DNA from 3 places in the Pseudomonas sp. S3_G06 genome. Region 1 is predicted to be linked to each of the others. Evidence: riboswitches for the same ligand, from Rfam matches in the RefSeq annotation. Region 1 holds a riboswitch; each other region holds the start of a gene.
The links. A riboswitch is a leader RNA that binds a small molecule or an ion and turns the genes downstream of it on or off. The one in region 1 is predicted to bind cobalamin.
Positions count from the first base shown of each region.

Region 2: another riboswitch for cobalamin. It lies ahead of AB4N47_RS08065 (ABC transporter substrate-binding protein); the one in region 1 lies ahead of cobW (cobalamin biosynthesis protein CobW).
Region 3: another riboswitch for cobalamin. It lies ahead of cobO (cob(I)yrinic acid a,c-diamide adenosyltransferase); the one in region 1 lies ahead of cobW (cobalamin biosynthesis protein CobW).

Region 1 is NZ_CP162738.1:2,557,223-2,564,569, forward strand. It holds gene AB4N47_RS11440 (vWA domain-containing protein) at 1-246, opposite strand, end outside; gene AB4N47_RS11445 (ATP-binding protein) at 219-1,229, opposite strand; gene cobN (cobaltochelatase subunit CobN) at 1,460-5,308, opposite strand; gene cobW (cobalamin biosynthesis protein CobW) at 5,312-6,376, opposite strand; cobalamin riboswitch at 6,476-6,687, opposite strand.
Region 2 is NZ_CP162738.1:1,742,196-1,749,542, reverse strand. It holds gene AB4N47_RS08090 (ABC transporter permease) at 1-789, shown strand, start outside; gene AB4N47_RS08085 (ABC transporter permease) at 796-1,605, shown strand; gene AB4N47_RS08080 (ABC transporter ATP-binding protein) at 1,623-2,777, shown strand; gene map (type I methionyl aminopeptidase) at 2,905-3,696, opposite strand; gene AB4N47_RS08070 (ParD-like family protein) at 3,693-3,920, opposite strand; cobalamin riboswitch at 4,041-4,234, shown strand; gene AB4N47_RS08065 (ABC transporter substrate-binding protein) at 4,374-5,387, shown strand; gene AB4N47_RS08060 (FecCD family ABC transporter permease) at 5,384-6,400, shown strand; partial or broken gene AB4N47_RS08055 (ABC transporter ATP-binding protein) at 6,493-7,161, shown strand.
Region 3 is NZ_CP162738.1:3,386,080-3,393,426, reverse strand. It holds gene AB4N47_RS15120 (AI-2E family transporter) at 1-979, shown strand, start outside; gene hda (DnaA regulatory inactivator Hda) at 1,186-1,890, shown strand; gene AB4N47_RS15110 (C40 family peptidase) at 2,082-2,699, shown strand; gene AB4N47_RS15105 (C40 family peptidase) at 2,915-3,451, shown strand; gene AB4N47_RS15100 (PQQ-dependent sugar dehydrogenase) at 3,579-4,892, opposite strand; gene AB4N47_RS15095 (hypothetical protein) at 4,959-5,543, opposite strand; cobalamin riboswitch at 5,707-5,936, shown strand; gene cobO (cob(I)yrinic acid a,c-diamide adenosyltransferase) at 6,020-6,631, shown strand; gene AB4N47_RS15085 (cobyrinate a,c-diamide synthase) at 6,628-7,347, shown strand, end outside.

The DNA.
Region 1 (7,347 bases):
GGCCGACGCGTCGACGATCACCAGCCAGATTTCATGGGGCGAGCGGGTACGCTGTTGAAACAGCAGATCGGCGCGGCGCTGGGGGCGGCCATTGAGCAGCGTGCCCGGCCAGTTCACCGATCCGCTGCCGGCCGCATGCCGCTGGCCCTGGCGGCCATTGTCTAGTTGTCCGGCACGGGGTCTGGCATTCGCCCCCGCGTCGGACCGGGGGCGAATGCCTAGGGCTTTTTTGCCAGTGGTGGCCAGCTCGGAACTTCGCGGCGGGTACCGGTGGCTTGCGCCGTCGCCGGCATCTCGCCCCACTGGCCCTGCCCTTCACCGGATTTGCTGTCTGCGCCTGACGGAGATTGCGCTTGTGGCTCCGCGCCGGCCAAGGGCTGCTCGCGACGGCGATGGCGCAGGGCAAATTCGGCCACCGCGTCGATGTCCTCTTCAGCAATCGCATCCGCCCCACGCCACGCCGCATGGGCGCGAGCCGCGCGCAACCAGACCAGATCGGCACGCAAGCCATCGACGCCAGCAGCGAAACAACGCTCGGTAATCAACGCCAATGCCGCGTCATCCAGTGGGATGGCTGCCAAGCGCTCGCGGGCGCTTTCACAGCGCGAACGCAGGATGTGTTGCTCGCTCGCCCACTGCGCGCAGAACCCTTGTGGATCGCTGTCGAAATCCAGCCGCCGGCGAATGATCTGTCCGCGTTCGGCGGGCGCGGTGTGGCCGCTGAGGGCAACGTTCAAACCGAAGCGGTCAAGCAGTTGCGGCCGCAGTTCGCCCTCTTCCGGGTTCATGGTGCCGATCAGGACGAATTTGGCCGAATGCCGATGGGAAATGCCGTCACGCTCGATCAGATTGGTACCGCTGGCGGCGACATCGAGCAGCAGGTCGACCAAGTGGTCGGGCAGCAGATTGACCTCATCGACATAGAGCACGCCACCGTCAGCCTTGGCCAGAACACCGGGCGAAAACTGCGCGCGACCGTCGCTCAGGGCAGCGTCGAGATCGAGGGTGCCGACCAGCCGCTCTTCGGTAGCGCCCAACGGCAACGTGACAAACTGGCCGCTGGCGAGCAGATCTGCCAGGCCCCGGGCCAGCGTCGACTTGGCCATGCCGCGCGGACCTTCGATGAGTACGCCGCCGATTTTCGGGTCGATGGCGGTCAGGCACAGGGCGAGCTTCAAGTCATCGGCGCCGACCACGGCGGAGAGTGGGAAATGCGGGGTGTCGGTCATTTGGGTTTTCCCTTTCGTGGTCTTTGGTGTGCTTGAGTTTTAGTGGGGTGTCAGTTGGGTGGCCCTCACCCTAACCCTCTCCCAGAGGGAGAGGGAACTGATCCGGGTGTTCTTGAAAGTTGCGCCGACCTGAATTATCGATTTGAACTCAGGCCTCAAAACCAACACAAATCGGCTCCCTCTCCCTCTCCCTCCGGGAGAGGGCTGGGGTGAGGGTAGCTTTTTAGCGGCTACATATCTTCCTCGACATCCAACAGCAAATTCTCCAGCGCCTCTTTATAAGCCCCAGGCTCCTGCCACATCCCGCGCTGCTGCGCTTCGAGCATGCGTTCGGTCATGTCGCGCAACGCATGCGGATTATGTTCACGAACAAAATCCCGGGTCGCCGGATCAAGCAAATATGCCTCCGCCAGCAACGCATATTGATGGTCATCGATCAACTGCGTAGTCGCATCGAAGGCGAACAGATTATCAACCGTCGCCGCCAGTTCGAACGCGCCTTTGTAGCCGTGACGCTTGATTCCGTCGATCCACTTCGGATTCGCCGCGCGCGCGCGCACCACGCGGTTCAACTCTTCCTTCAGGGTACGAATCTTCGGCAAATCCGGCTGGCTGTGATCGCCGTGATAGCTGGCCGCCGCTTCGCCACGCAGAGTCTCCACCGCCGCGAGCATGCCGCCCTGGAACTGGTAGTAATCGTTGGAATCGAGCAAGTCATGCTCGCGGTTGTCCTGGTTTTGCAGAACTGCCTGCACCTGGCTCAGGCGCTGGCTGAACTGCTCGCGGGCAGCCGTGCCCTCGTCGGCGCCGCCGTAAGCGTAGGCGCCCCAGTTCAGGTAGACCTCGGCGAGGTCTTCGCGGCTCTGCCACAGACGCCCATCGATCGCGCCTTGCACCCCGGCGCCATACGCCCCCGGTTTCGCGCCGAAGATGCGCCACCCGGCCTGACGCCGCGCGGTGTCTTCATCGACGCCCGACTGCAACAGCGCCTCGCGTTCGGCACGTACCTTGGCGGCCAATGGGTTCAAGTCATCCGGTTCATCCAGCGCGGCCACCGCTTGCACGGCGGCGTCGAACAGGCGGATGAGATTGGCAAACGCATCACGGAAAAACCCCGAAACCCGCAATGTCACGTCGACCCGCGGACGATCGAGCAGACTCAGCGGCAGAATCTCGAAATCATCCACACGCTGACTGCCCGTGGCCCAGATCGGACGCACGCCCATCAACGCCATGGCCTGAGCGATGTCGTCGCCGCCGGTGCGCATGGTTGCGGTGCCCCACACGGACAAGCCGAGCTGGCGCAAGTGATCGCCGTGATCCTGCAGGTGTCGCTCAAGAATCAGCGTTGCCGACTGGAATCCGATGCGCCACGCGGTGGTGGTCGGCAGATTGCGCACGTCCACCGAATAGAAGTTGCGCCCGGTCGGCAGCACGTCGAGACGGCCACGGCTCGGAGCACCGCTGGGGCCGGCAGGGACGAAACGACCGCTGAGGGCGTCGAGCAGCCCGCGCATTTCGGCCGGGCCACAAGCATCGAGCCGTGGGGCGACGACTTCGCGCAGATGCTCGATTATCGAATTAACCTCAGCCCAACCCGACCCTTGTGGGAGCGAGCCTGCTCGCGAAGGCGTCGGGTCAGACAGCTGTTCTTTTACTGACACACCGCTTTCGCGAGCAGGCTCGCTCCCACAGGGCACGTTCAGTGTTTGGGAGATCAAGTCTGCGGCAAACAATTCGAGGCGCTCGCGGGTGTCGCCGGCGGTGCGCCAGACTTCTTCGCTGATGGTCTGCAACTCGGTCGGACGCGGGCCGTTCCAAGGATCGGCCAAGGCGCAATCCAGCGGATCAAAACCGAGATCAAACGCGTTGGCCAGTGCTCGCAGCAGACTCGACTGCGCGCCCTTGCCGTCACCGCGCGGGATGCGCAGCAACGCCAGCAAGGTGTCGATACGCAAGCGCCCGCTCGGCGATTCGCCAAAAATGTGCAACCCATCGCGAATCTGCGATTCCTTCAGGTCGCACAGATAAGTGTCCAGACGCGGCAACCAGATCGCCGCATCGGCGTCGCTGTCCAGCGCTGCATCCAGTTGCAGTTCCCTGTCGATCTGCGTGTCCCGCACCAGTTGCAGAATGTCGCGTTGCAACTCGCGGGCACGGCGCGGATCGAGCAGTTGCGCCTCGTAATATTCGTCGGCCAGCAGCTCCAGATTGCGCAGCGGGCCGTAGGTTTCGGCGCGGGTCAGCGGTGGCATCAAGTGGTCGATGATCACCGCCTGCGTGCGGCGTTTGGCCTGGGCGCCCTCGCCCGGGTCGTTGACGATGAACGGATAGATATTCGGCAGCGGCCCTAGCAACGCATCCGGCCAGCAGTTTTCCGATAGCCCAACGCCCTTGCCCGGCAGCCATTCGAGATTGCCATGCTTGCCGACGTGGATCACGCCGTGGGCCCCGTAGGTGTTGCGCAACCAGAAATAGAACGCCAGATAGCCGTGCGGCGGGACCAGATCCGGGTCGTGATACACCGCGCTCGGATCGACCTGATAACCGCGTGCCGGCTGGATGCCGACAAAGGTCAGACCGAAACGCAGACCGGCGATCATCAGCCGGCCGTCGCGACACATCGGATCGTTGTGTGGCGATCCCCAACGCTCGACTACCGCCGCGCGATTCGCCTGCGGCAACGCATTGAACATTGCCAGGTAATCGTCCATCGCCAGGCTCTGCTGGCACGGGCGCAAGTCGAGACTGTCGAGGTCGTTGCTGACGCCGCCGAGCAGTTGCTGGATCAGTTCGGTGCCGCTGTCGGGCAACTCGGCCGTGATCGGATAACCTTCGGCACGCAATGCGCGGAGGATGTTCAGCGCCGCCGCCGGCGTATCGAGGCCGACGCCATTGCCGATGCGGCCGTCACGGGTCGGGTAGTTGGCGAGGATCAGCGCGATGCGTTTTTCGCCGTTCGGCACGCGTGCCAAAGCTACCCAGCGCCGCGCCAGTTCGGCGACGAAATCCATGCGTTCGGGCTGGGCGCGGTAGCAGACCACATCGGACTGGCTGCGCTCGCTGCGCCAGGCCAGATCCTTGAAGCTGATCGGTCGGCTGATGATGCGCCCGTCAAGCTCTGGCAAAGCAATGTGCATCGCCAGATCACGCGGCCCGAGGCCCTGTTCGCTGTCGCGCCAGCCGGGCTCGTTGTCCTGGGCGCAGATCGCTTGAATTACCGGGATGTTGCGGCGAAACGGGCGCAGATGCGGTGCTTCGGGACTCGATTGGGCAAAACCGGTGGTGTTGATAATCACCCCCGCCTCGACTTCATCCAGCCAATCCTCGACCACCGACAAGCAACCGGGTTCTTTCAGACTGGCCACCGCGATCGGCAGCGGACTGAGCCCGGCTGCCTGTAAGCGCTGGCAGAACACATCGATGAACGCCGTGTTCGCCGCTTGCAAATGCGAGCGATAGAACAACAGCGCCGCCACCGGTTGACCGGGCAGCCATTCGGCTTGCCAGTCGCTCAGGGCAGCGCTGTTTTTCTGTGGGTGATAAATCGCCGTGCGCGGCAGGGTTTGCGGCTCGTTCCACGGGTAATCGCGGGCGAACCATTGGTGGCCCAGGCAACGGAAGAAATCCAGTGCATTGCCCATGCCGCCCTGACGCAGAAATTGCCAGAGTCTATCGCGTACTTCGGCGCTGACCGTGCTCAAGTCACTGAGCTCGGGGTCCGGGCGGTCATCGCCGGGCACCAGAATCAGTTGCACGCCGCGTTCGGACAACTCGACCAGCCGCTCGACACCGTAGCGCCAATAGGCAATGCCGCCGTGCAGTGAGATCAGAATGACCTTGGCGTGGCGCAGCACTTCGTCGACATATAGATCGACCGAGGCATGATTCTGCACCTGCATCGGGTTGGCCAGACGCAGGCTCGGGTAGTCATCGGGCAATTGCTGCGCAGCCTCGGCGAGCAGCGCCAGGCTGGAATCGCCGCTGCACAGGATCACCAGCTCGGCGGGGGTTTGTCCGAGATCGGCAATGTTGTCGTCCGAGACGAATCCGCCGGGCTGGGTCCTGAGCAGGTGCATGGCTTAAACGCTGAGCGCAGCGCGCAATTGCGCTTCGAGTTGCGCGGCATCGAGTTCCTGACCGATCAGCACCAGACGCGTGACGCGCGCTTCTTCGGCGCCCCACTGACGGTCGAAATGCTTGTCAAAACGCGTGCCCACACCCTGGATCAACAGGCGCATCGGTTTGTTCGGAATCGCCGCGAAGCCTTTCACGCGCAGGATGCCGTGCTGCACCACCAGTTGCGTCAGCGCGTCGAGCAGCAGGCTTTCATCGGCTTGCGGCAATTCGATGGAGATCGAATCGAAGGCGTCGTGATCGTGGTCGTCGTCATCACCGTCATGGTGGTGATCGTGGTGGCTGTGGCGGCCGTCGATATGCTCTTCAGAGCCGGCGCCGAGGCCGATCAACACGTCGAGCGGCAGGCGGCCATTGCTGGCTTCGATGATTTTTACCGCTGGCGGCAGCTCTTCGGCGACTTCAGCGCGCACCCGAGCCAGATCTTCCGCGCTGGTCTGGTCGGCCTTGTTGAGGATGACCAGGTCAGCACTGGCCAGTTGATCGGCGAACAATTCGTGCAGCGGCGACTCGTGGTCGAGGTTCGGATCGAGTTTGCGCTGGGCATCGACCTGATCCGGGAACGCTGCGAAGGTGCCAGCAGCGACGGCCGGGCTGTCGACCACGGTGATCACCGCGTCAACGGTGCAGGCGCTACGGATTTCCGGCCACTGGAAGGCCTGCACCAACGGCTTTGGCAGGGCCAGGCCCGAGGTTTCAATAAGGATGTGGTCGAGATCGCCGCGACGGGCAACCAGTTCGCGCATTACCGGGAAGAATTCTTCCTGCACCGTGCAGCACAGGCAGCCGTTGGCCAGCTCATATACGCGGCCGCTGGCCTCTTCTTCGGTGCAGCCGATGGTGCATTGCTTGAGGATCTCACCGTCGATGCCGAGCTCGCCAAACTCGTTGACGATCACCGCGATGCGCCGGCCCTGAGCGTTGTCGAGCATGTGCCGCAGCAGCGTGGTTTTGCCCGAGCCGAGGAAACCGGTGACGATGGTGACGGGGAGTTTGGCCAGTGTTTTCATCGGTATGCCCTTTGGCAAGCGGCGGGCATACGGGACGAGAACCGGCAGCGCGCATGCACGCCGGAAGCATTCGCCACCGGATCACCCCGCCCGGTTGTAGTGAGAATCTGTGACGAGGCAGGTCTCCTGGCTGACGGCGTTCAGGCGCGAGACCTGGCGTCCATTGCGCCTTCCCGCTGGCTCATCGGTTGAGCTGGCAGTGGCGTGGCAACGAACATCACCGTTCACAGTTGCGGGGGCAGCCGCGGCTTTGACCGCGTTCCCTTCTTAGCTTCGGCGAGTGCCGAAGAACCTCGAAAGCGCAAGGCTACGCATGGGTCCGTCGTGGGTCAATGGTCGGTGAGTCTGAAACTGGGGGTATATCCGTTGCTGCGGTAACGGCTTCTTATGGTTTCGCTCTTACAGCGAGTCCCTTTTTCAAACGCCGGAGTGCCGGCCCAGCAAAAAAGAAACCAAAAGGCTTTGCCCCGGCGTACGGCCCGCTCGCTGGAGCTCGGGGTACCTTCGTTACGGAGGGGCAAAAGATCAAAAGCAACAGCAAAAGCAAAAGCCAGATCAAAAGATCGCAGCCTTCGGCGGCTCCTACAGTTGGATTGGGTACCACTTCAAGAACAGGTCGGCTGTCAGGCCGCCTTCGCGAGCAGGCTCGCTCCCACAAAAGCAAAAGCAAAGCAGCGCAGCTGCCCGCGGCGAAGCCGCCCCACTCAACAATGAGCGCAAGCTCGAGTGCTCTTGATCTTGATCCACCGGCGACGTCGGAAGGCTGAGTGGAGGGATTGATCCGGGCGTGGGAGCGCAGCGACCGTTCGACGAAGTCGAACACAGCGCAAGGAGGTGCAGCGAAGCAAACCGGAGCCGCTGCGCCCGGATCAGTCCCGTAGCGAAGGAACCCGAGCCTGCGAGGGCCGAACGTAGGAGCAAGCGTTTTTTTGCTTACTTTTTTTAGGCGTTTGTAAAAAAAGTGAGTCGCC
Region 2 (7,347 bases), 820 kb from region 1:
TTCCTCGGCCTGTTCTTTCTCGCGCCGTTGATTGGCCTGCTGTTGCGCGGCGTGCTCGAACCTGTGCCGGGTCTCGGCAACTACGAACAACTGTTCGCCAACTCGGCCTATGCGCGGGTGCTGCTCAACACCTTTTCGGTGGCCGGGCTGGTGACGCTGTTCAGCCTGCTGCTGGGCTTTCCGCTGGCCTGGGCGATCACCCTGGTGCCGCGCGGTTGGGGGCGCTGGATCCTCAATATCGTGTTGCTGTCGATGTGGACCAGCCTGCTCGCCCGCACCTATTCGTGGCTGGTGTTGCTGCAAGCCTCGGGGGTAATCAACAAGGCGCTGATGGCGATGGGCATCATCGATCAACCGCTGGAGATGGTGCACAACCTCACGGGCGTGGTGATCGGCATGAGCTACATCATGATCCCGTTCATCGTGCTGCCGTTGCAGGCAACCATGCAGGCCATCGACCCGATGATCCTGCAGGCCGGCTCGATCTGCGGCGCCAGTCCGTGGACCAACTTCTTCCGGGTGTTCCTGCCGCTGTGCCGGCCGGGCCTGGCGTCCGGCGGTTTGATGGTGTTCGTGATGTCGCTCGGTTACTACGTCACCCCCGCTTTGCTGGGCGGGGCACAGAACATGATGCTGCCGGAGTTCATCATTCAGCAGGTGCAATCGTTCCTCAACTGGGGCCTGGCCAGTGCCGGCGCCGCGTTGCTGATCGCAATCACCCTGGTGCTGTTCTACTTCTACCTGAAGCTTCAACCGGAATCCCCGGTTGGCGCCAGTAACGCGAGGTAAGCCGACATGCTCCTGACCCCCAATGCCATGAGCCGGCGCATGCGTTTCGGCCTCTACGCCACGACTGGGCTGATCGGTCTGTTCCTGCTGTTGCCGATCGTGTTCATCGTGCTGCTGTCGTTCGGCTCCTCGCAGTGGCTGGTGTTCCCGCCACCGGGCTGGACGCTGAAATGGTACGGCCAGTTTTTCTCCAACCCCGACTGGATGAACGCCGCTGCCGCCAGCCTCAAGGTTGCCGTGCTGACCACGATCTGCGCCGTGGCCCTCGGTTTGCCGACCGCGTTTGCGCTGGTGCGAGGGCGCTTTCCCGGCCGCGAGATGCTCTACGGCCTGTTCACCCTGCCGATGATCGTGCCGCTGGTGATCATCGCCGTGGCGGTGTACGCGCTGTTTCTCAAGCTCGGCTATACCGGGACCATGTTCGCCTTCGTCGTCAGCCATGTGATCGTCGCGCTGCCGTTCACCATCATCTCGATCATCAACTCGCTGAAGCTGTTCGATCAGTCGATTGAAGACGCGGCGGTGATCTGCGGTGCCTCGCGCTTGCAAGCGGTGTTCAAGGTGACATTCCCGGCGATCCGCCCGGGGATGGTCGCCGGCGCCCTCTTCGCCTTCCTCGTTTCATGGGACGAAGTGGTGCTCAGCGTGATGATGGCAAGCCCGACTCTGCAAACCCTTCCCGTGAAAATGTGGACCACCCTGCGCCAAGACCTGACCCCGGTGATCGCCGTCGCTTCGACGCTGCTGATCGGCCTGTCGGTATTGGTCATGGTGATCGCCGCCGCGCTGCGCCGGCGCAACGAAATCAGCGCCTGAGCGCCCAGGAGTACGACATGAGTGCCGTGATCAAAGACGCATCCCAGCAGAGCGACAAACCCCTGGTCAGCCTGCGCAACCTGAACAAGCACTACGGCGATTTTGCTGCCGTCGATAACATCTCGCTGGACATCAAGGACGGCGAATTCCTGACCTTTCTCGGCTCCAGCGGCTCGGGCAAGAGTACGACGCTGTCGATGCTCGCCGGGTTCGAAACACCGAGCAGCGGCGAGATCCTCGTCAACGGCCAGTCGCTGGTCAACGTGCCGCCGCACAAGCGCGACATCGGCATGGTCTTCCAGCGCTATTCGCTGTTCCCGCATCTGTCGGTGCGCGACAACATCGCCTTCCCTTTGGCGATCCGTAAACTGGCTGCCGCCGAGCGTGAAAAACGCGTCGATGCGATGTTGAAGCTGGTGCAGCTCGAACAGTTCGCCCATCGCCGCCCTTCGCAACTGTCCGGCGGTCAGCAACAACGTGTCGCCATCGCCAGGGCACTGGTTTACGAGCCACGCATCCTGCTGATGGACGAACCGCTGGGCGCGCTGGACAAGAAGCTGCGCGAGGACTTGCAGGATGAACTGCGCCAGCTGCACCGGCGCCTGGGTATCACCATCGTTTACGTGACCCACGACCAGGAAGAAGCCATGCGGCTGTCGCAACGCATCGCGATTTTCAGCCACGGCAAAATCGTTGGTCTGGGCAGTGGTTACGACCTTTACCAGAATCCGCCGAATGCCTTTGTCGCGTCGTTTCTGGGCAATTCGAACTTCCTCAAGCTCAAGGCGCAAGGCAATGCGGCAGCGAGTTTCGAGGGGCAGTTGTTGTCGATTCGGCTGACGTCCGGGTTGCACACTGATCAGGATGTGCTGCTGATGGTGCGTCCGGAAAAGGCCTTGGCGCTGAGCACGCAGCAGGCGCTGGATGAGCCGCTGGCGGCGGGTTGGAATGAGGTATCGGCGAATGTTGTGGAGGTGCTGTTTCTCGGTGAGAGCCAGACGTGCAGCGTGGTCACTGCGGGCGGGACGTCGATGACGGTGAAAGCGCTGTCGGCGGCAGGCATGCCGCTCAAGGCCGGCGATCCGGTCCGGGTGCGCTGGGCGACGGCGGATGCTTGTGTTTACACCGAATGGACCGAGAGCGATTTGAACAAGGCTGCCGGTGCTCACTAGATTTCCAATCCACTGAAATCCCCCTGTGGGAGCGAGCCTGCTCGCGAATGCGCTGTGTCACTCAACATTAATGGTGACTGACACAACCTTTTCGCGAGCAGGCTCGCTCCCACAGGTTCGGGATTGTTCAATTGATCGGGGAATACCCTTCAATCTGATCCGGCCACGCCGTCAGCACTTCAAACCCGTTTTCCGTCACCGCGACCATATGCTCCCACTGCGCCGACAAGGAGCCATCCTTGGTCAGCACGGTCCAGCCGTCTGGCATGTTCTTCACATGGCGTTTGCCGGCATTGAGCATCGGTTCCACGGTGAAAATCATCCCGGCCTTGAGCTTCAGCCCTTGATTGGGAAAGCCGTAATGCAGGATTTGCGGTTCGTCGTGATAGACCTTGCCGATGCCATGGCCGCAGTACTCGCGCACCACGCTGAAGCCCTCCGCCTCCGCCAGGCTCTGGATCGCATGACCGATATCGCCCAGCGTTGCGCCCGGTTTCACTGCGCGAATGCCCGCGCACATCGCGTCGTAAGTGGTCTTGATCAGGTGCTGCGCTTCAGGAGTCGCCTCGCCCACCACATACATGCGACTGGTATCGCCGAACCAGCCGTCCTTGATCACCGCGATGTCGAGGTTGACGATGTCGCCGTCTTTCAATGGCGTACCCGATGGAATGCCGTGGCACACCACATCGTTGACCGACGCGCAGACGGTTTTCGGAAAGCCGTGATAACCGACGTTGGCCGGCACGGCTTTCTGCACATTGACGATGTAGTCGTTGCACAACCGGTCCAGCTCATCGGTGGTCACCCCGGCCTTCACATGCGGCACCAGCATCGCCAGTACTTCGGCGGCGAGTTTGCCGGCGGCGCGGGATTTTTCGATGTCGGCCGGCGTGTTGATCTTGATCTGGTTTCTCATGCGCTGACGGCTTCCTGAGTCAGTTGTTGCAGATCCAGGCCACCGTTCTGTTCGGCGCGGATCAGCAGGCGGCAAATGGCGCTGTGGTCGAGGTTGGGGTGCAGCTCGGCGAGCATGCCGATGCGCATCCAGTGCTCGGCCTGCGCGTTGATCGAGCGGCTGAGGGCGTTGCTGGAGATGCGCAGGTTCTCGTGCATGTCCTCTGAAATTTTTACGATGCCCATATTTGTATCCGATACGAAATGTATATGGAACGTATATTAATCAGTGCATACGGCCGATTGCAATGCCGACGACAAAATCGACGCTGTGGCAGATTCGCCTCCCCCTCCACCGTGCAAATCGACTACCATGCCGCCGCCGGTTTCCACACGGAATTAATAGGGAATCCGAAATGCTTGCACAGCATCAATCGGAACTGCCCCCGCAACTGTAGGTGCCGAGCCTGCTCCTCGACTGCCACTGGGTGAACCCCGGGAAGGCCGGAGCGTGGCGATGACGCATCAGTCAGGAGACCTGCCGGCACAGCGACTGACTAACCGGCGGGGTGTCCGGGAAGGACATCGTGCCGCGCGTATTTTCCCCGTGCCGGCCTTGCGCAGTTTCCACGACTGCGCCCGAGGTGTGTTTCCAACCGTACCCGCCCGCTCCCGTACGGTTCCCCTGGAGACTGCCCCATGCTGCTGCCCCGCGTTGCCACCCTGCTCACCGCTCTGAGCCTTTGCGCCCTGGCGCAAGCGTCGCCGACTGCGTATCCGCTGACCGTGGAAAACTGTGGCAGCAGCCTGACCTTTCAGCACGCGCCTGCGCGCACGGTGACCATCGGCCAGGCCGGTACGGAAATGCTTTATGCCTTGGGCCTGGGCGACAAAGTCGTCGGCACCTCGTTGTGGTTCAACGACGTGCTGGGCACATACAAAGCGCAGAACGACAGGATCGAGCGCCTCGCCGACAACGAGCCGAGTTTCGAAGCGGTGATCGCTAAACGCCCGGAGCTGGTTGCCGTCGAGCTGGAATGGATGGTCGGCCCGCAAGGCGCGGTCGGCACTCGCGAGCAGTTTCATGAACTGAAGATTCCTACCTATCTGCTGCCCTCCGATTGCGAAGCCAAGGACAACCTCGTCGGCTCGGACGGCACGCGGCTGGCGCCGTTTCGCATCGACAGCATCTACAAAGCCGTGAGCCAGCTCGCAGCGATTTTCGATGTGCAGGCGCGTGGCGAGCAGCTCAATGAGCAGCTCAAAGCCAGCCTCGCGCAGTCGATCGCCACCGCGAAAAAGCAGCAGCGCAAAGACGTCAGCGCCCTTGTGTGGTTCTCCAGCGCCGAGATGGACATCGAGCCGTTCGTGGCCGGGCACAAAGGCGTTCCCGATTTCATGCTCAGCACCCTCGGCGTGCGCAACGTCGTCGAGTCGGATGAAGAATGGCCGACCGTCGGCTGGGAAACCATCGCCAAGGCCAACCCGACATTTCTGGTGATCGCGCGCATGGATCGTCGGCGTTTCCCGGCGGACGACTATCAGAAAAAACTCGCCTTCCTGCGCAGTGATCCGGTGACGCGCAACATGGACGCGGTCAAGCACAACCGCATCATCATCCTAGACGCCATGGACATGCAGGCCAGCCTGCGCACCTTCGACGGCCTCGCACAACTGGCCAGCGCGATCAACGGCTACGACCTGTCGCCATGAGCAGACGCCTGATCCGTTTGCTGCTGGTGCTGTTGACGTTGTCGGTCGCGCTGATTGGCGGCGTGGCTATTGGCGAGACTTCGATCGAGCCGAGCGTGGTATTGCAGGTGCTGGCCAACAAGCTGTGGAGCGCCGGTTATGTGCTCGACCCGATCGACGAAGGTATCGTCTGGAACTATCGCCTGACCCGCGCGCTGGTCGCGGCGGCTTGCGGCGCCGGCCTGGCGACGTGCGGGGTGATTCTGCAATCGCTGCTGCGCAATCCGCTGGCCGATCCGTATCTGCTGGGGATTTCCGCGGGTGCCTCGACCGGCGCGGTGATGGTCGCCCTGCTTGGCGTCGGCGCCGGGGCGATTTCATTGTCGGTCGGTGCCTTTGCCGGCGCGGTGACCGCGTTCGTACTGGTGATCCTGTTGGCGCGGGTCAGCGGCTCGGCCAGCGGCACCGGGCAGATCATTCTGGCCGGGATCGCCGGTTCGCAATTGTTCAACGCCCTCACCGCGTTTCTGATCACCCGCTCGGCCAGCTCCGAACAAGCGCGCGGGATCATGTTCTGGCTGCTCGGCAATCTCGGCGGCGTGCGCTGGCCGTCGGTGTGGCTGGCGGTCCCAGTGGCCTTGCTCGGGCTGGTCGTTTGTCTGTGGCACCGCCGGGCGCTGGATGCGTTCACCTTTGGCGCGGACTCGGCAGCCTCCCTCGGCATTGCCGTGCGCCGAGTGCAGATCCTGCTGATCGGCTGCGCCGCGCTGGTGACGGCGGTGATGGTGTCGATTGTCGGCTCGATCGGCTTTGTCGGTCTGGTGATTCCCCATGCCGCGCGGTTGTTGCTCGGCACGGGGCATGCGCGTCTGTTGCCCGCCAGTGCGCTGGGCGGTGCGGTGTTTCTGATTGCCGCCGATGTGCTGTCGCGCACCCTGATCAAGGGTCAGGTGATCCCGGTCGGCGTGATCACTGCGCTGGTCGGCGCACCGGTGTTCGCGCTGATTCTGGTGGGCCGGAGATCGGCGCGATGAACACGGTTTTAAGTTGTGCGGGTGTGGGCTTCAAAGTGCGCGGTGCCGAGTTGCTCAATGGTGTCAGTCTCGATGTTCAGCGCGGCGAGACCCTGGGCATTGTCGGGCCGAACGGTTCGGGGAAATCCACGCTGCTGAAACTGCTCGCCGGCCTGCGCGAACCGAGCGCGGGCCATGTGCAGCTCGGCGGTCAGGCGCTGGGCAAAATGTCGCGGCGCAGCATCGCGCAGACGCTCGCGGTGGTTGAGCAACAGGCCGATACCGACGATGGCATTCGCGTGTTCGACGCGGTGGCGCTGGGGCGCACGCCGTGGTTGTCGGCGCTGCAACCGTGGTCGCCGGCCGATGACGCCATCGTCGAGCAAGCGCTGGTCGACGTCGACGCCGTGCACCTGCGCAACCGCCTCTGGCGCAGCCTCTCCGGTGGCGAACGCCAGCGCGTGCACATCGCCCGCGCACTGGCCCAGCGCCCGCAGATCCTGCTGCTCGACGAGCCGGCCAACCACCTCGATATCCAGCATCAGTTGAGCATTCTGCAAGTGGTGCGCGCACTGCCGGTGACGACGTTGATCGCCCTGCACGATCTCAATCAGGCGCTCAAGTGCGATCGCCTGGCGGTGTTGGAGCGCGGGCGTCTGGTGGCATTGGGCGAGCCGCTGCACGTGCTGACGCCGGAGCGGTTACAGACGACTTTCGGCGTCAGGGCGCACTATCTGACGGACCCGTTCGATGGTGCACCGATATTGCGTTTCCTTGCCTGATGCATGTGTAGCTGACACACCGCTTTCGCGAGCAGGCTCGCTCCCACAAAGGATTTGTGTGTTGCCGTGAATGACAGGGGGAACGCGAATTCTGTGGGAGCGAGCTTGCTCGCGAAAGCGTCAGGTCATCCAACATTGAGGTCGACTGACACACCGCTTTCGCGAGCAGGCTCGCTCCCACAGGGT
Region 3 (7,347 bases), 830 kb from region 1:
CGCGTTGTTGCTGGCTTATCTGTTCGATCCGCTGGTGGATCGTCTGGAGCGGCTCGGGCTGTCGCGAACCTGGGGCGTGATCGCCGTGTTTGCCTTGTTCACGCTGATCGTCACCGCGTTGCTGCTGGTGCTGGTGCCGATGCTCGCCAAGCAGTTGCTGCGTCTGTACGAACTGGCGCCGCAGATGCTCGACTGGTTGCAGCACACCGCTGTGCCGTGGGCGCAAGCGAAACTGGGGCTGTCGGACGGCTTCTGGAAATTCGATAAGGTCAAAGCTGCGATCAGCGAGCACATGGGCCAGACCACCGACATCGTCGGCGTGGTGCTGAGTCAGGCGACGGCCTCGAGCCTGGCGCTGATCGGCTGGTTGGCAAATCTGGTGCTGATCCCGGTGGTGAGCTTCTATCTGTTGCGCGACTGGGACGTGATGATGGGCAAGATCCGCAGCCTGCTCCCACGTGATCGCGAAGAGCGCGTGGTTGCGCTGGCGGGCGAGTGCCACGAAGTGCTCGGCGCGTTCGTGCGCGGGCAGTTGCTGGTGATGGTTGCGCTGGGGGTGATTTATGCCGCCGGCCTGATGATCGTCGGTCTGGAACTGGGGCTGTTGATCGGCCTGATTGCCGGGCTCGCGGCGATCGTGCCGTACATGGGTTTTGTCATCGGCATTGGTGCGGCGCTGATCGCCGGATTGTTCCAGTTCGGTGGCGATCTGTACCCGATGGTCGGGATCGTCGCGGTGTTCATGGTCGGTCAGGCGCTGGAAGGCATGGTGCTGACGCCGCTGCTGGTCGGGGACCGCATCGGCCTGCACCCGGTGGCGGTGATCTTCGCGATCCTCGCTGGCGGCGAGCTGTTCGGTTTCACCGGCGTTCTGCTGGCGTTGCCGGTGGCGGCGGTGATCATGGTGCTGGTGCGTCATGTCCACGACTTGTATAAGGATTCCGGGATCTACAGCGGCGTTGACGAACCTGAGCTGTGATGGCGCGGGCCGCCCGGCGCTTGGCCGGGCTGGCCCGTTTCGTGCGAGCGAGGGCGCCAGAGAATCTGTCATCAAACCGCTGCGTCAACGCAAACCTTTGATTTTGCTTGGGGTCTGTCGCATTGTGCGCTCAGCCTCACGGGTATAAACTTCGCCAACTTTACACAGAGGCCACTAACGGTTCCTTTGAGAACTGTTCAGTCAGCATGAAACCGATTCAGCTGCCCCTAGGTGTGCGTCTGCGTGACGACGCCACCTTCATCAACTACTACCCAGGCGCCAATGCCGCTGCACTCGGCTATGTCGAGCGTCTCTGCGAAGCCGACGCCGGGTGGACGGAGAGCCTGATCTACCTGTGGGGCAAGCACGGCGTCGGGCGCACGCATCTGTTGCAGGCCGCGTGCCTGCGCTTCGAGCAGATGGGCGAACCGGCGGTGTATCTGCCGCTGGCCGAGTTGATGGACCGCGGCGTGGAAATCCTCGACAACCTTGAACAGTACGAACTGGTCTGCCTGGATGACTTGCAGGTGATTGCCGGCAAGGCCGACTGGGAAGAGGCGATGTTTCATCTGTTCAACCGTCTGCGTGACAGCGGCCGGCGCCTGCTGATTGCCGCGTCCACTTCACCGCGCGAATTGCCTGTGAAGCTGGCTGACCTGAAATCCCGTCTGACCCTGGCGCTGATCTTCCAGATGCGCCCGCTCTCCGATGAAGACAAACTGCGTGCGTTGCAATTGCGCGCATCCCGTCGCGGTCTGCACCTGACCGATGAGGTTGGGCACTTTATTCTCACTCGCGGCACGCGGAGCATGAGCGCGCTGTTCGATCTCCTCGAGCAGCTTGATCAGGCGTCCCTGCAAGCGCAACGCAAGCTGACCATTCCCTTCCTCAAGGAAACTCTTGGCTGGTAGTAGTGGGCTTTTGCCAGCTTTCAGGCGCCAGAAAACCCGCGTCCCTGCCCCGATCCCCCGGCCAGACGAGTTACGCGCTTAGATGTAAACGCGAAACCGGGAAGTCACATAAAGTTCGATTGAATTTGCAAATGAGGACGATAGCGGGCATAGTCTCGGCTTCTTTACAACTATCAGCCACGGTCGTGCCCATGCTAAAGCGCTTCGCACCCCTCGTGCCTCTCGCACTCGTTACCCTGTTATTCGGTTGTGCTGCTCATTCTCCGGTTCAAGAGCCGCCGCAACAGGTCAAGAATTCTGCTACCGCCCAGTCTTCCGTTATTTATCAGGAAGAGCTGGACACCGAAAAAGAACTCAACCAGTTCAACGGCAGCAAGCCATATCAGCTTCCTGTACTGGCTGACAGCATCCTCGAACGCGGCATGTCCCTGATCGGTACCCGTTACCGTTTCGGCGGTACCTCTGAAGCCGGCTTCGATTGCAGCGGTTTCATCGGTTACCTGTTCCGCGAAGAGGCGGGCATGAACCTGCCGCGCTCGACTCGCGAAATGATCAACGTTGATGCGCCGCTGGTTTCGCGCAGCAACCTTGAGCCGGGTGATCTGCTGTTCTTCGCCACCAATGGTCGTCGCGGTCGTGTCAGTCACGCCGGCATCTACCTGGGTGACAACCAGTTCATTCACTCCAGCAGTCGTCGCAGCGGCGGTGTTCGCATCGACAGCCTGGGTGACAGCTACTGGAGCAAGACTTTCATCGAAGCCAAGCGCGCACTCGCCATGGCGCCGACCGTGGTCACCGCTCGCAAGTAAACTGCATGTCGCTGCGTTCGCGGCGACAAAACGGCACGGCAATGGAGTAGACCTAAACTTTACAAGGTGAAGTTAAAGTCTTACTTGAAGTTTGCCGCGTAGCCGCTAGAATCCTGAATCTATATTGATGGCAAACCGCCTGCGTGATGACGCAGGCGGTTTTGTTTCTGTCCATTCGGCAGAGAAAGCCGCAGCCAGATCAGGATGTTCTGCTTATGACGATGTCGGCCCGCCTCACCTTGATCCTTTGCGCCGCGCTGCTCAGCGCCTGCGCCAGCCGTACACCGCCGCCAGCCCCCGTGGTTCGCGCGCCGATCGTGTTCGCTCCTTCCCAGGCTTTTTCCCCCGTTGCTGAAGACGTGCTGTTCCGTGCCCTCGGCCTGGTCGGCACACCGTACCGCTGGGGCGGCAACACGCCAGATTCCGGTTTCGATTGCAGTGGTCTGATCGGTTTCGTCTACCGCGACGCGGCGGGAATTTCGCTGCCACGCTCGACCCGCGAAATGATCGTCATGCAGGCGCCGAATGTCGGCAAGGAAGGCTTGCAGACCGGCGACCTGATTTTCTTCGCCACCAATGGCGGCTCGCAGGTCAGTCACGCGGGGATTTACGTCGGTGAGGGACGCTTCGTGCACGCACCGGCCACGGGTGGCACGGTCAAGCTCGATAGCCTGTCGAAGGCCTATTGGCAGAAGGCGTATCTGAGCGCCAAGCGGGTGTTGCAGCCGGGGCAGCTGGCGCATAACCCCTAGCGCGTATGCATAACTAATTGTGGGAGCGAGCCTGCTCGCGAAGGCGGAGTGTCAGTCGACAATGATTTGACTAATACACCGCTTTCGCGAGCAGGCTCGCTCCCACATTTTTTGCTTCGCGCTTAACTTACTTGCTGGCCGACACGCGCCACACCTTGTTCCCGACATCATCCGCCACCAGCAAGCCACCTTGCTGATCGATCACCACGCCCACTGGGCGGCCCAGCGCGTTTTCGTCCTTGTCGAGGAAACCGGTCAGCACATCCACCGGCTGCCCGGTCGGCTTGCCGCCAGTAAACGGCACGAAAATCACCTTGTAGCCGCTGTGCGGTTTGCGGTTCCACGAGCCGTGCTGGCCAATGAATGCGCCTTCCTTGAATTGCGCCGGCAAGCGGTTGCCATCGGCGAAGGTCAGGCCCAGCGAAGCGGTGTGCGGACCGACCGCGTAATCCGGAGCGATGGCCTTGGCTACCAGATCCGGATTCTGCGGTTTGACCCGCACATCGACGTGCTGGCCATAGTAGCTGTACGGCCAGCCATAGAAGCCGCCGTCCTTGACCGAGGTTATGTAGTCCGGCACCAGATCGCTGCCGATTTCGTCACGCTCGTTGACCGCTGTCCACAAGGCGCCGCTGGTGGGTTCCCAGGCGAGGCCGTTGGGGTTGCGAATGCCCGAGGCGAAGATCCGGTGATTGCCGGTCGCCCGATCCACTTCCCAGATCGCCGCGCGGCCTTCTTCCTGATCCAGACCGTTTTCGCCAACGTTACTGTTCGAGCCGACGGTGACGTAGAGCTTGTTGCCGTCCTTGCTGGCGATGACGTTTTTGGTCCAGTGGTGATTCAGCGTGCCGCCAGGCAAGTCGACGACTTTGATCGGTTGGGTCTTGATCTCGGTGGCGCCCGGCTCGTAGTTGAAGCGCAGCAGGCGGTCGGTGTCGGCTACGTACAAATCGTTGCCGACGAGCGTCATGCCAAACGGCGAGTTGAGGTTCTGCAGGAACACCGTACGGGTTTCTGCGACGCCATCGTGGTCGGCATCACGCAACAGGGTGATGCGGTTCGGGCTGGGCACGCCGGCGCCGGCCTTGCCCATGACTTTCTTCATCACCCAGCCACGAATGCCTTTGCTGTCATCGGGCTTGGGCGGCGCGTTGGTTTCCGCCACCAGCACATCGCCGTTGGGCAGCACATAGAGCCAGCGCGGGTGATCGAGGCCTTCGGCAAACGCCGCGACCTGGGTGCCGGCCGCTGCGGTCGGTTTCGCGCCGTCCGGCCAGCCCACCGCCGGGGCGATGTTCACTGTCGGGATCAGCGTCTTGTTCGGTTCGGGCAGTTTCGGTGACGGACCGGTGCCGTCGGAGACTTGCAGGCTGGAGGTTTCACCGCAGGCGGCGAGCCCGCCTGCGACGGCGATGATAAGAGCGAGTTGGGCCTTGCGCATTGCTGATCTTCCCTATGAATGCATTCCTAAACATAGAGGAGGGCGCAGGCCCGATGGTTCAACTGCTCAACCGCGGGCTTCCTTGAACAGCACGGCGATGCCCGGATGATAGTTGCCCGCGTCGCTGTGCAATTTGCGATAGGCGTAGGGGAAATACCAGGCCACGGCGCAGGTGTGTTCCTTTTGCAGGTCGTCGACCATGTCCTGCAATTCTTCGGGGCTGGCGCTGTGCTGAGGTTTTTGCGGAGCAACAAAGAGGCAGCCGAGCTTGAGATCGCTGGCGTAGCTGATGCGCTTGGCATCAACGGTGATGTCGAGCAGGGCCTGGGTCAGGTTGAGGTTGTTGACCCGTGGCCAGCGTTGCGTGGCCTGAATGAACGCGCGGTCTTCGGCGCCGGCAATCAGCAGGTCGGCGCGGGCATTGCGTTCGCCTTCTTCGTTCTGTTTGCGCGTGGCCGTGTCGTTCAGCGTGACCATTTCAGCCATCCACGCCGCTGCCGCGAGCAGGCCGAGATTGGCTTTCTCGTCGTGCCAATATGGCGTGTCGTTGTCGCCGCGAACGGTGTTGTAGCGATCGATACAGTCAAACCAGCGTTCCAGCAACGGGCGCAGGAATTCCAGGCGCGGGTTGCTGATGATCATGCCTTGCATCGTCGTCATCCTTATTGTTGTAGTGGGCTTTTTGGAAAAAAGCATGGCTCTTTGATATCACTTGTCACAGTCTGGCACAAGATTGCCGCTGCACAATTGAGCAGCGGCAGTTATTCGCGCGCAAAGCGCCTCTTCAATTGACGCTCCACCCCCAACCCTCTAACCTTCGCCGCTTGTTTCAGGTGCTCTGTGGCCCCGCGTCGACAGAGTGAAACAGGGAAGCCGGTGAGGGTGGTCTTCAAGCGAAGCCACGACGATCCCGGCGCTGCCCCCGCAACGGTGAATGAGTGAAAACTGCGCCTTGAGCCACTGCCTCGAAAGAAGCGGGAAGGCGCGCAGTCCGGCGAAACGCCGCTCATGAGCCCGGAGACCGGCCTGATCCATCTCAGCGGCATCACGGTGGGCGATGCCAGGCTTTTTGCCGTCTATTCTTGTGCCTGCCCGCCGTTATCCAGCCTCAACGGAGAGCTCCCCCCATGACTGATTCCCCCGAGCGTGACGAGCGCCATCTGGCGCGCATGCAGCGCAAGAAAGCCGTGATCGACGAACGCATTGCCAACTCGCCCGACGAATGTGGCTTGGTGCTGGTGCTGACCGGCAACGGCAAAGGCAAGAGCAGCTCGGCGTTCGGCATGCTCGCCCGCGCGATGGGCCACGGCATGCAGTGCGGCGTGGTGCAGTTCATCAAGGGCCGCAACAGCACCGGCGAAGAATTGTTTTTCCGCCGCTTCCCCGAGCAAGTGCGTTTCCACGTCATGGGTGAAGGCTTTACCTGGGAAACCCAGGATCGTCAGCGCGACATCGCCGCGGCGACCGCCGCTTGGGAAGTCTCGCGCGAATTGTTGCGCGACCCTTCGATCGGTCTGGTGGTGCTCGACGAATTGAACATCGCCCTCAAGCACGGCTACCTCGATCTCGATCAGGTGCTCAGCGATTTGCAGGCGCGTCCGCCGATGCAACACGTGGTGGTCACCGGTCGCGGCGCCAAGCCGGAAATGATCGAGATGGGCGACACGGTCACCGAGATGGGCATGCTCAAGCACGCCTTCCAGGCCGGGATCAAAGCGCAGAAAGGCGTCGAACTTTGAAGCAACCACGCCACTGCCCGGCGGTGTTGATCGCCGCGCCGGCCTCCGGTCAGGGCAAGACCACCGTCACCGCCGCACTCGCCCGTTTGCATCGCAATCAGGGGCGCAAGGTCCGCGTGTTCAAATGCGGGCCGGACTTTCTCGATCCGATGATCCTCGAGCGCGCCAGCGGTGCGCCGGTCTATCAATTGGACATGTGGATGGTCGGCGAGCAGGAAAGTCGTCGGCTGTTGTGGGAAGCCGCCGCCGAGGCTGATCTGATTCTGATCGAGGGCGTGATGGGCCTGTTCGACGGCACGCCATCCAGCGCTGATCTGGCGCGCCACTTCGGTGTGCCGGTGCTCGGCGTGATCGATGGCACCGCCATGGCGCAGACCTTTGGCGCCTTGGCGCTGGGCCTGGCGAAGTATCAGCCGGACTTGCCGTTCGCTGGCGTGCTGGCCAACCGCGTCGGCACCTTGCGCCATGCGCAATTGCTCGAAGGCAGCCTCACCGAAGGTCTGCGCTGGTACGGCGCGCTGTCCCGCGAGACCGGCATCGAATTGCCGAGCCGCCACCTCGGTCTGGTCCAGGCCAGCGAATTGAATGATCTGGATCTGCGTCTCGACGCGGCCGCCGATGCGCTGGCCAGCAGTTGCCAAGTCGCGCTGCCCCCCGCCGTTGAATTCGCCGCGCCTGACGTCATCGCCGCCGAGCCCTTATTGAAAGGTGTGCGC